One region of the Pseudoalteromonas sp. NZS11_1 genome, then DNA from elsewhere that is predicted to be linked to it. Evidence: predicted binding sites of a transcription regulator. Region 1 holds the regulator's gene; each other region holds the start of a gene.
What was found. The regulator sigma-54, encoded in region 1, starts transcription at its own class of promoters, with help from an activator protein. The targets are predictions, from matches to a motif close to GTTGGCACGNNNNTNGNNT.
Positions count from the first base shown of each region.

Region 2: the regulator sigma-54 is predicted to act here: its motif matches at 1,898-1,916, upstream of I6F44_RS19085 (YggN family protein).
Region 3: the regulator sigma-54 is predicted to act here: its motif matches at 1,942-1,960, upstream of I6F44_RS02540 (FlgO family outer membrane protein).

Region 1 is NZ_JADYXK010000001.1:281,727-284,902, forward strand. It holds gene ptsN (PTS IIA-like nitrogen regulatory protein PtsN) at 1-226, opposite strand, end outside; gene hpf (ribosome hibernation promoting factor) at 231-518, opposite strand; gene I6F44_RS01175 (RNA polymerase factor sigma-54) at 544-2,043, opposite strand; gene lptB (LPS export ABC transporter ATP-binding protein) at 2,113-2,838, opposite strand; gene lptA (lipopolysaccharide transport periplasmic protein LptA) at 2,835-3,176, opposite strand, start outside.
Region 2 is NZ_JADYXK010000045.1:2,447-5,622, reverse strand. It holds gene I6F44_RS19105 (AzlC family ABC transporter permease) at 1-394, shown strand, start outside; gene I6F44_RS19100 (AzlD domain-containing protein) at 391-690, shown strand; gene I6F44_RS19095 (glutathione peroxidase) at 764-1,261, shown strand; gene I6F44_RS19090 (PA3496 family putative envelope integrity protein) at 1,380-1,565, opposite strand; gene I6F44_RS19085 (YggN family protein) at 1,954-2,748, shown strand; gene I6F44_RS19080 (aminotransferase-like domain-containing protein) at 2,986-3,176, opposite strand, start outside.
Region 3 is NZ_JADYXK010000001.1:569,531-572,706, forward strand. It holds gene I6F44_RS02530 (SPOR domain-containing protein) at 559-1,242, shown strand; gene I6F44_RS02535 (SPOR domain-containing protein) at 1,355-1,849, shown strand; gene I6F44_RS02540 (FlgO family outer membrane protein) at 1,994-2,587, shown strand; gene I6F44_RS02545 (FlgO family outer membrane protein) at 2,601-3,176, shown strand, end outside.

The sequences.
Region 1 (3,176 bases):
GCTCTTCTGCACCGCTCATTCTTCCATGAGGAATGGCAATGCCACGCCCTATACCTGTACTACCCAATTTTTCTCTGCTCATTAAAGCATTAAGAATATCTTGTTGCGGTAAATACGGAAGTTTGTCGTGAGCAAGTTCGCTAATGAACTCTAAAATTCTTTTTTTGCTATTAAAAAGGACCGCAGCTTTGCTGCAGTCCTGGCATATAAGTGAGCTTAATTTCATCATATTAGTGTCGAGCAAGCTTCTCTTTGTGTTTAATTACTTGTCGATCGAGCTTGTCGATCAACGAGTCAATGGCGGCATACATATCTTGATGTTCTGTAGAGGCAAATAACTCAGCACCGCTTACGTGTATGGTGGCTTCTGCTTTTTGATTTAATCTTTCTACATCGAGAATGACATGAACATTATTAATATGATCAGAGTGTCTTTCTAGCTTCGCAAATTTGGTATTAATATAGTCTCTTAGTGAATCGGTTAATTCTACGTGACGACCAGTTAAGTTTAGTTGCATAAGCATTACCCTCTTTTTTTGCGTCTTAAATCAAACTTTTACGTTGATTTGACGGTGGAATAGCCAGAGATTCGCGGTATTTTGCGATTGTACGTCTCGCTACTTTAATTCCTTGCTCAGCCAATATATCCGCTATTTTGCTATCACTCAATGGTTTTGCTGAGTTTTCTGCTGCGATTAATTTTCGGATAAGCGCACGGATTGCTGTAGATGAACATTCACCACCGTTTTCGGTGCTTACATGGCTTGAGAAAAAGTATTTAAGCTCAAATATACCACGGGGTGTATGCATATACTTTTGGGTTGTTACGCGCGAAATTGTTGATTCGTGCATTTCTACCATTTCAGCAACATCATTTAAAACCATTGGTTTCATGGCTTCAGGACCGTGTTCAAAAAAGCCTTGTTGTTGTTTAACAATACAATTTGTTACTTTTAATAGCGTGTCGTTTCTACTTTCTAAGCTTTTAATAAACCATTTAGCTTCTTGTAAATGCGAGCGAATAAACTGGCTGTCACCACTGGATTTTACAGTGCGAGACATTGCAGCGTATTGGCTATTAACACGAATTTTAGGCATGCTATCTGGGTTTAATTCAACAACCCAGCGGCCTTTAATTTTTTTAACTGACACGTCTGGAATAACATACTCAGATTCTTCTCTTACAATAGTATCTGCAGGTTTAGGGCTAAGAGTATGTATTAATGTCATTACTTCTTTAAGCTCTTCTTCTTTGAGCTTGGTTTTCTTCATTAATGTACGATAGTCACGAGCAGCTAATAAATCAATATGCTCGGTTAAAATCATTTTTGTTTCATTAATGTAAGGTGTTTCTTTATCAAACTGGTTAAGCTGAATACATAAACACTCTTGTAAACTACGTGCAGCAATACCAACAGGATCAAACAGTTGGATGCGTTTTAATACAGCTTCAATTTCATCAAGTTCGACTTCGTTATCATCTTCGTTTTCTTGATTAAAGCTTTCTAAAATCTCTTCGCAGCTTAGTGTTAAAATACCTGAATCATCGACGGCTTCTACAATAGCAATAGCAATAGCTTCGTCTGTAGGGCTAAATGGCGTTAGTTGTAACTGCCACATTAAATACTCATGGAGCGTTTCAGTAGAGGCGCCTTGGTATATTGATTCGTCTTCAGGCATCGGACCCGATGATGCTGCTGGGGCGGCACTCATGTACTCATCCCAACTAACATCCATAGCCATGTCGTCACTTAGCGTGTCTTTTGCAAGTGCTTCACCACTATCTTGTTCGTATTCGCTTGGAACATCATCGGCAGATGCGCTAACAGTTATGTCATCTGTATCTGCTTTTTGCTCGTTTTTACCTGCAGCGTCTTCTGAATAGTCTGCTTCTTCAACCTCTAATAGCGGGTTGCTGTCGAGAGCTTCTTGTATTTCTTGCTGGAGATCCAATGTACTGAGTTGCAACAAACGAATAGCTTGTTGCAGCTGTGGAGTCATTGTAAGTTGCTGGCCCATGCGCAGCTGTAGTGATTGCCTCATGTATCTCTAACAATCCTTTTATGTTGTTATAATTAATACTAGCAGATGCTTAAAGACATGGCGTAAATGTTACAGCCTAAATTGCTCGCCTAAGTAAACATCGCGTACTGTTTTATCATTTAATACGTGTTCTGGAGTACCTGATGCAATCAGCTCCCCATGAGAAACAATGTAGGCTTTTTCACAAACATCAAGGGTTTCTCTTACGTTATGATCGGTAATTAATACACCAATCCCACGATTTTTAAGATGTTCTATTATTTTCTTTATGTCTAATACCGAAATCGGGTCAACACCTGCAAATGGTTCATCCAGTAATATAAATTTAGGATCTGCTGCCAGCGCACGTGCTATTTCAACACGACGACGTTCGCCACCTGACAATGCCATACCTTGGCTATCACGAATGTGTTGTATGCTAAATTCATCTAATAATTTATCGAGAGTGTCTTCTCTAGCTTGTTTATTTAACTCTTTGCGCGTTTCTAAAATGGCCATTAAGTTTTGATAAACAGTCAGCTTTCTGAATATTGAAGACTCTTGCGGTAAGTAGCCAATGCCTAATCTAGCACGACTATGCATAGGTAAAAGAGTAATATCGTTATCGTCTATCGATATTTTACCTTTGTCGCTAGGTACAAGTCCTACTATCATATAAAACGTGGTGGTTTTACCTGCGCCGTTAGGGCCAAGTAAGCCAACAATACTGCCAGCTTTGACTTCAAGGCCGACGTTTTTTACAACTTCACGGCCTTTATAGCTCTTTGCTAATAGCTCTGCTTTTAATGTACTCATGGTTGACCTTTGTCGCTTTTTTTACTTTTTTTAGTCTCGATTGGCACTAAAATTGTGTGAACGCGGTCAGTTGAGTTTTCATCTTTTTCGGCACTGATTAGCTGCTGCTCTATATCGTAGGTAATGCTTTTAGCATTTATTTTTTGTCCCGCTTGCGATACTTGTGCATTACCAACAAGCGTTAAAAAACGCTTAGATACATCATAACGTACTTCGTCAGCACTGGCGCTCATAGTCGTGCCATCTGATTGCTTTTCTTCAAAGTGCGCAGGGCTACCTGTAGCAATTAATAATTGTTTATTATCGCCAAGTTCATCGCGTTTATGTACTTCTAAGCG
Region 2 (3,176 bases), on a different contig from region 1:
AGTAAGTTTTGTATTAACCGATGAGCTATTTGCATTTTCTCACCATAGAAAAGCGTACAGAACAAAAACACGTTTAATATACGCATTGAGCGCTGGTTTTAGCTTTTATATTGCATGGAATATTTGGACGTTAATTGGCATTGTAGCAGGCACAATGCTGCCCGATTTAACTAATTTAGGGCTCGACTTTGCCATTGCTGCCACGTTTATAGCTTTGGTTATTCCGGGCATTAAAAATTTGGCCTCACTCGTTACGGTAGTTGTAGCAGGCATTAGCGCAACGCTTTTAAAAAGCACAGGATTTGAGTTATGGCTTGTTTGCTCAGCGCTGCTGGCAATGGCCGCAGGTTACAGCACAGCAAGACTAGCCACTAAAAAGGAAGTAACGCCATGATGACGACTATTTTACTCATGGCGTGCATTACATTTTTTACGCGTTATTTGTTTTTACACCGTGCTTTACCGTTTAAAGTAGGCCCTAAAATGCAGCAATTTTTAAGCTTTAGCGCACCTGCAGTGCTTACAGCAATTTGGGTGCCTATCGTGTTTTTGAATGAAGATGGCATTAACTTAAACTGGCAAAACCCTTATTTAAGCGCAGCAATAGTCGCCATTATTGTTGCCTACAAAACACATAATATTTATTACACTACGCTTGCCGGTATGGGGCTATTTCTAATTTTAAATTAGTGCGATCTTTATACTTTATGAAATATTGTACTCAGGTTAAAATGCGGCTAACAACAATAAAAAAGACGCCAATATGCACAAATTTCATCAATTAAGCGCAACAAGCTTACAGGGTCAGCCTATCAACTTTAATGATTTTGAAGGGAAGGTTGTGCTTATTGTTAATACCGCAAGTAAATGTGGATTTACCTACCAGTACGAGTCACTGCAAGCTTTGCACAATAAGTATGCCAGCCAAGGTTTAGTTATTCTGGGATTTCCGTGCAATCAATTTGGTCAGCAAGAACCCGGCGACGCAACACAAATAGAGCAAGGGTGCTTAATTAATTTTGGTGTGAGCTTTTTAATGGCGGCCAAAGTAGATGTAAACGGTGAGCATGCACATCCTGTATTTCGTCACTTGAAATCGGCTTTACCTGGTTTTTTAACACGTAAAATAAAGTGGAATTTTACTAAATTTTTAATTGCCGCAGATGGTACACCAATTAAACGTTATGCACCTTTTACTAAACCCGAAAAGCTAGAACTTACAATTCAAAAAGCATTAGCACAGGCTAAAAGTACGCTTTGAAAAGTAATAAAGAGGCGCAAGGCCTCTTTATTGCCAATACTATTGAAACTTAAACATACGCATAACTGCACATTTAAACTCTCAATATTAATTGGTATTTTATTTATACTAGTGAAATTTAATCGGTGTAATCGCTTAAATCGTCTTCGCCTAGATTTTTACGCAAGCGTTTTTGCTCAAGGTAGTCTTCCAACTTCTTTTTAACCTTTTGCTTGTTCTTATCGTGTTGATTACGTCCGAGCATTTCGTACTCGTCTTCAACAAAATCGTCATCTAGCGCATCGTAACTAAATGTCTTACCCACAACCCACTCCATAAAGTGTTTGAGACCAACCAAGGATTTTATTATCGCAATAGCCGGTAAAATTAAAAATGTTTAATGCCAAAGTGCTCTGCAAATTAACATCAAAATAAAGCCACGCGACTACTGTAAATAGTCTTCATGTCAGTAATGTGAATAAATAGCGCTAAATTTGAATTGAGGAAAGTGAGAGTTTTTTATCGTATCGATAAATAAAATTTATTAATTTTTATTAGTTAGCCAATTTGACTAAAAAATAGCTATTTATTAATTGTTTTGACTTGCTAAAAAATAAAGAAAAACACTTAATCAATTGTTTTTTATAGAAAAATAAAACTGGCACCAAACTTGTTATTAGTTAATCGTCATCAACAAAAAGTAGAGAACAAACATGAAAAAATTACTATTAGTTAGCGCATTAATTTGTTCACCAGCCGCTATGGCTCATAACGATAACGATTCTGCAATTTCATTTAGTAATGATGAATGTAACGTCGAATTTAAAAATGATGTGCGCATTAAGCCAAACGAATTGGAAATTTTTACCGTCAACAATAAAACCATGCAGTTTAATACCCATGGTGACTTAACTGTAAATGGCGAATTTGTAGCACTAAATAATTCGCAGCGCGACGCGCTAACCAAGTACTCTGATAGTTTACGCACACAATTACCCGAAGTAGCTAATATAGCGCTAGAAGGCGTTAAAATTGCCGGAGTAGCATTAGAAGAAGTGGGCAATGCATTTAATATTGACGGCCTTGATAATATGTCAGAGCTTATGGATGACATTAAAATCGAAGTAGAAAACACATTTTACCAACAAGGTACATTTGTGATGGGCCAACAAAGTTTTAATCAATTTGGCGAAAACTTTGAACAACAATTTAAGCAGCAGATAGAAACAGCGGTTGAATCAGCAGTGATGCAATCAATGGGCAGTATTTTAGTAGTTTTAGGCTCTGAGTTACTTGGTTCAGGCGGTGATATGGATGCCTTTGAACAACGTATGGAAAATATGGGTGCACAAATAGAAGAAAAAGTAGAGCTACATGCAAGCGCACTTGAAGAACGTGCTAACTCTTTATGTGGAAACTTTGCTGATATTGCAAAACAAGAAGAGCAATTAGTAATGCAAGTGCCTGAGCTTGAAGGTTACCAGTTATTTAGCTTTAAACAAAATTAGTACAGCAAACGTTATTTAACATCCCTTTGGCAGCATTTAAGTCTACTTAAATGCTGCTTTTTTGTATTTCGTTGACTTATACCAACCTGTATAAATCTTTGATCAGTTTAACGAATTAAATTGCACTATAACTTCGTTAAAAATTTTTATTTAGAACAACTAGATACAAAAACTTTTGCCTAGTTCTAGCGTAATTTTCTTAACGTTAAATAGACCCCATATATAAGCAGATTGGTATTACTTTTTAGCTAATAAAGTAAGCTTACCCAATGTAACTATTGCTTGCTCAATTTGCGCGTTCCATTGCACACCATAACTTAACCTTACACAGCTTTTATATTTATTAGAGGCCGAAAAAATAAGCCCTGGGGTTATGCTAATACCCACTTCAAGTGCAAGTAAAAATAACTTTTGGCTATCGTATTCGC
Region 3 (3,176 bases), 290 kb from region 1:
GTTTTATTAGGGCCTGTTTATCTTTCGAGGTTAAATTTTCAGCAGGCTGTTTGGTATTTAGGCAAGGCAGAGCCTATGTAGTGTGGTTATTCCCCATAAATAGGCGATAACGTAGCATAAATGCCAAACATGCGCTGCCCGAAGGGTTCTGCCTCGGGACAATTTACTCTTTGTTACTCGGTTTTTACTTAGCCCACTAGGTTACAAACCTCGCGCCGCGATTAAATGGCCCCTAGATTGAACAAATTTTAATCCTGAAAGGTCAACAGGCCCTAGAATAAAATAAGAAAAGGAATAGCTCTAAAATAAAAGTTTTTAAGTCATTACAGACATATTGTTATTTATGTTGTAAAGTTTGTGTTAATTGGCATTGAATTTGTATTAAATAATGCTCTCAAGGAAGGGGTGGAGTATGCAACGTTGTGTTTTACGAAATACTGACAAGCATGCGAAGAGCTAAGTTTTATAGCTCACAGCTTAAATAAAGTTAAACGCTTTCTTGTGAGAATGTTTAACTGAAATGTAGTGTAAAAACACTGCTTTCAGGACAACTAATACATGTTTATATATAAAAAAAATAACATTGGGCTTTTACTTAGCTTGCTAATGCTTTTATTTGGTACAGCATGCAGCGTCTCGCCTGAAATAAAAACCATTGATGAACAACCTCAAAGTAACTCGCCTGACTACGTATCAATTACAGCCCTTGAACTTGCACAGCTAAAAGATGCCGCAATGCAGTGGCAACAAGCTCGTGAAGGTATAGAGCGAATTTTAAGATTAGAAAAAGAAATAACTTACCTCGTAAATCATATCGATATTATAAACAGCAAAGCTATTGCGCAGTCTAATCAAGGGTATAGCAGCAAGTCTGTACGCTCACCACGAAACACACGTAATGTTAAGTCACGCCAACAAGTTAAACAAAATTACAGTAATAAAAAACAAACTGTAGAATTAAATAAACCTAAACATGTATTTGCTTTACAGGTAGCTTCGGTTGACTCAGAGCAAGGTGTGGCTAAAGCATGGCAAGAGCTAAATACTAAAGCAGCACCGTTGTTTAGAGACAAAATATTGACTAACGTAGAAGCCGCCAAAATAAACGACAAAATGTTTTACAGGCTAAAACTTGGCTCTTACCAAAACTTTAAAAATGCAAAAGCAGACTGTGACGTATTCAAGTTGTACAAACTCGATTGCATAGTAAGTAACTACACCGATAAGCCAGTAAAGCTGTAGTTAAAATAGAAACTTGCTTAAAATCTGTTTATCCATAAAATACACCCTTCATAATTAAATGCGTTTAGGGGGTATATTTCCCCATAAAACAACGTCATTTCAGGGAAGGAAAATGCTTTTAAAACGGAGCTTAGAATGCATGATGCTAATGGGTGTACTTGTTTTATCTGCATGTAACTCATCTCAACAAGTTAAAATGGCTCAAGCAACCCCGCAACCGATTCTTATTGAAAAGTCTGATTTGGAGCTGCTCAAAAGCTCTGCGGCACAATGGGAAAGCTCTCAACCAAAAGTAGAGCAGCTACTCAAGTTAGAAAATAAATTAACGCAGCTTGCTACTAACCTAAAACAACTAAATGAGTCTGATGTTCTAAATACTCGTGTAAATGATGTAGTTAATAACGAAAGTATATTAAAAACCGACTCGGCATTGTTTGCTTTGCAAATTGCCGCTTTTAAAAATAAAAATGCATTGCAAAAGAAGCTCAGCGAATTCCAAAAAAAAATACCACAAAATATCATCTTATCCACTGAGATAAATGTAGAAACCGTAAGTGTTAATAACACAACTTTTTATCGATTGAAGTTAGGTGCTTATAGCAATTAAGCGGATGCGAAAAATGATTGTTTAGCTCTTATAAAGCAACAAGTAGCATGTTTTGTTAGCTATTATGTTCAACAACCTTACAGAAGTACGATATAGGCATACAAATTGCTTCATCCTCAGTATGTTTTGAAGAGGATGGCAATTATGCGCCTTTTACTGCCTTTATTATTTTTAAATTTAGCTGCTTGTAACTTGGTGCCACCGCCAGAACCAAGTGTGCCTACAGATGCACCTAAAGCGGCCATGGCTCCTTTTACTGTTGATGACTATGTAGTTAATTTAACGTCGCAACTTAACCACCTAAATGGAGCATTAAATGCTAATGCACGTGTTGGCGTTAGTAGCTTCTTTTATGCAGATGCACTAGATACAAAATTAGTGACAGGGCAAGCCTCAGGCTTAAGTCAGCAGATCCAAGAAAGTCTGCTTACACAATTTACGCAACTAGGTTATCACACGGTTGAGTACAGACTTGGGAATAACCTCTATTTATCAGAAAACTCAGACAGTATTTTAAGTCGCGATTTAAGTAAATTACGTAATCGCCAAAATATTGACTTAGTTATCACAGGAACAGTGACTCGCCAGCAGCATGCATACATAGTTAATGCACGGCTTGTGAATATAGAAAATAAACAGGTGCTCTCTGCGGGAAGTACCGAGATCCCAATTAATGTGATGTGGGGTAATGAAAAAATACAGCAACGCGATGGCTACTTATACCGCAGCGAATACTAACCAGGAGCACAAAATGAGAAATCTATTAATTACCCTCTGTTTACCTTTGGGCTTTGGCTGTTCGCATATACTAAATGGTATGAATACAGGTACGGATGAGACCCAGGTTCAAAATAATAACCAAACAACGCAACTCGTTAATAATCAGCGTGATGTTGCAGATCCAGTATCCAATGACCGTTTATTTCAATCGGACTTTGCTCAAAAAAATAGTCATACTAAGCCGACTCCGCCAATGCGAAAGAACATAAACCATTATGTACGCGGGATAATGCAAGACATGGTTGAAAATCTGCAATATGTTAATGGAAAAACACCATTAGCTGTTTCAAGTTTTGTATTTTTAGATGATGATTTTAATGACAGTAGTTTACTGGGTAATCAAATATCAGAAAGTTTTATGCACGAGCTACATAATTTTGGCATACCCGTTATTGACTTTAAAACAACCGACTACATGCGTGTTACACCTGAAGGAGACTTTGTATTTAGTCGAGATTATTTAGAGCTTAACCAAGATCAAAACTTTAAATACGTACTCGCTGGCACATTAGTGAGTAGTCAAGGAGGAGTCCTTGTAAATGCACGT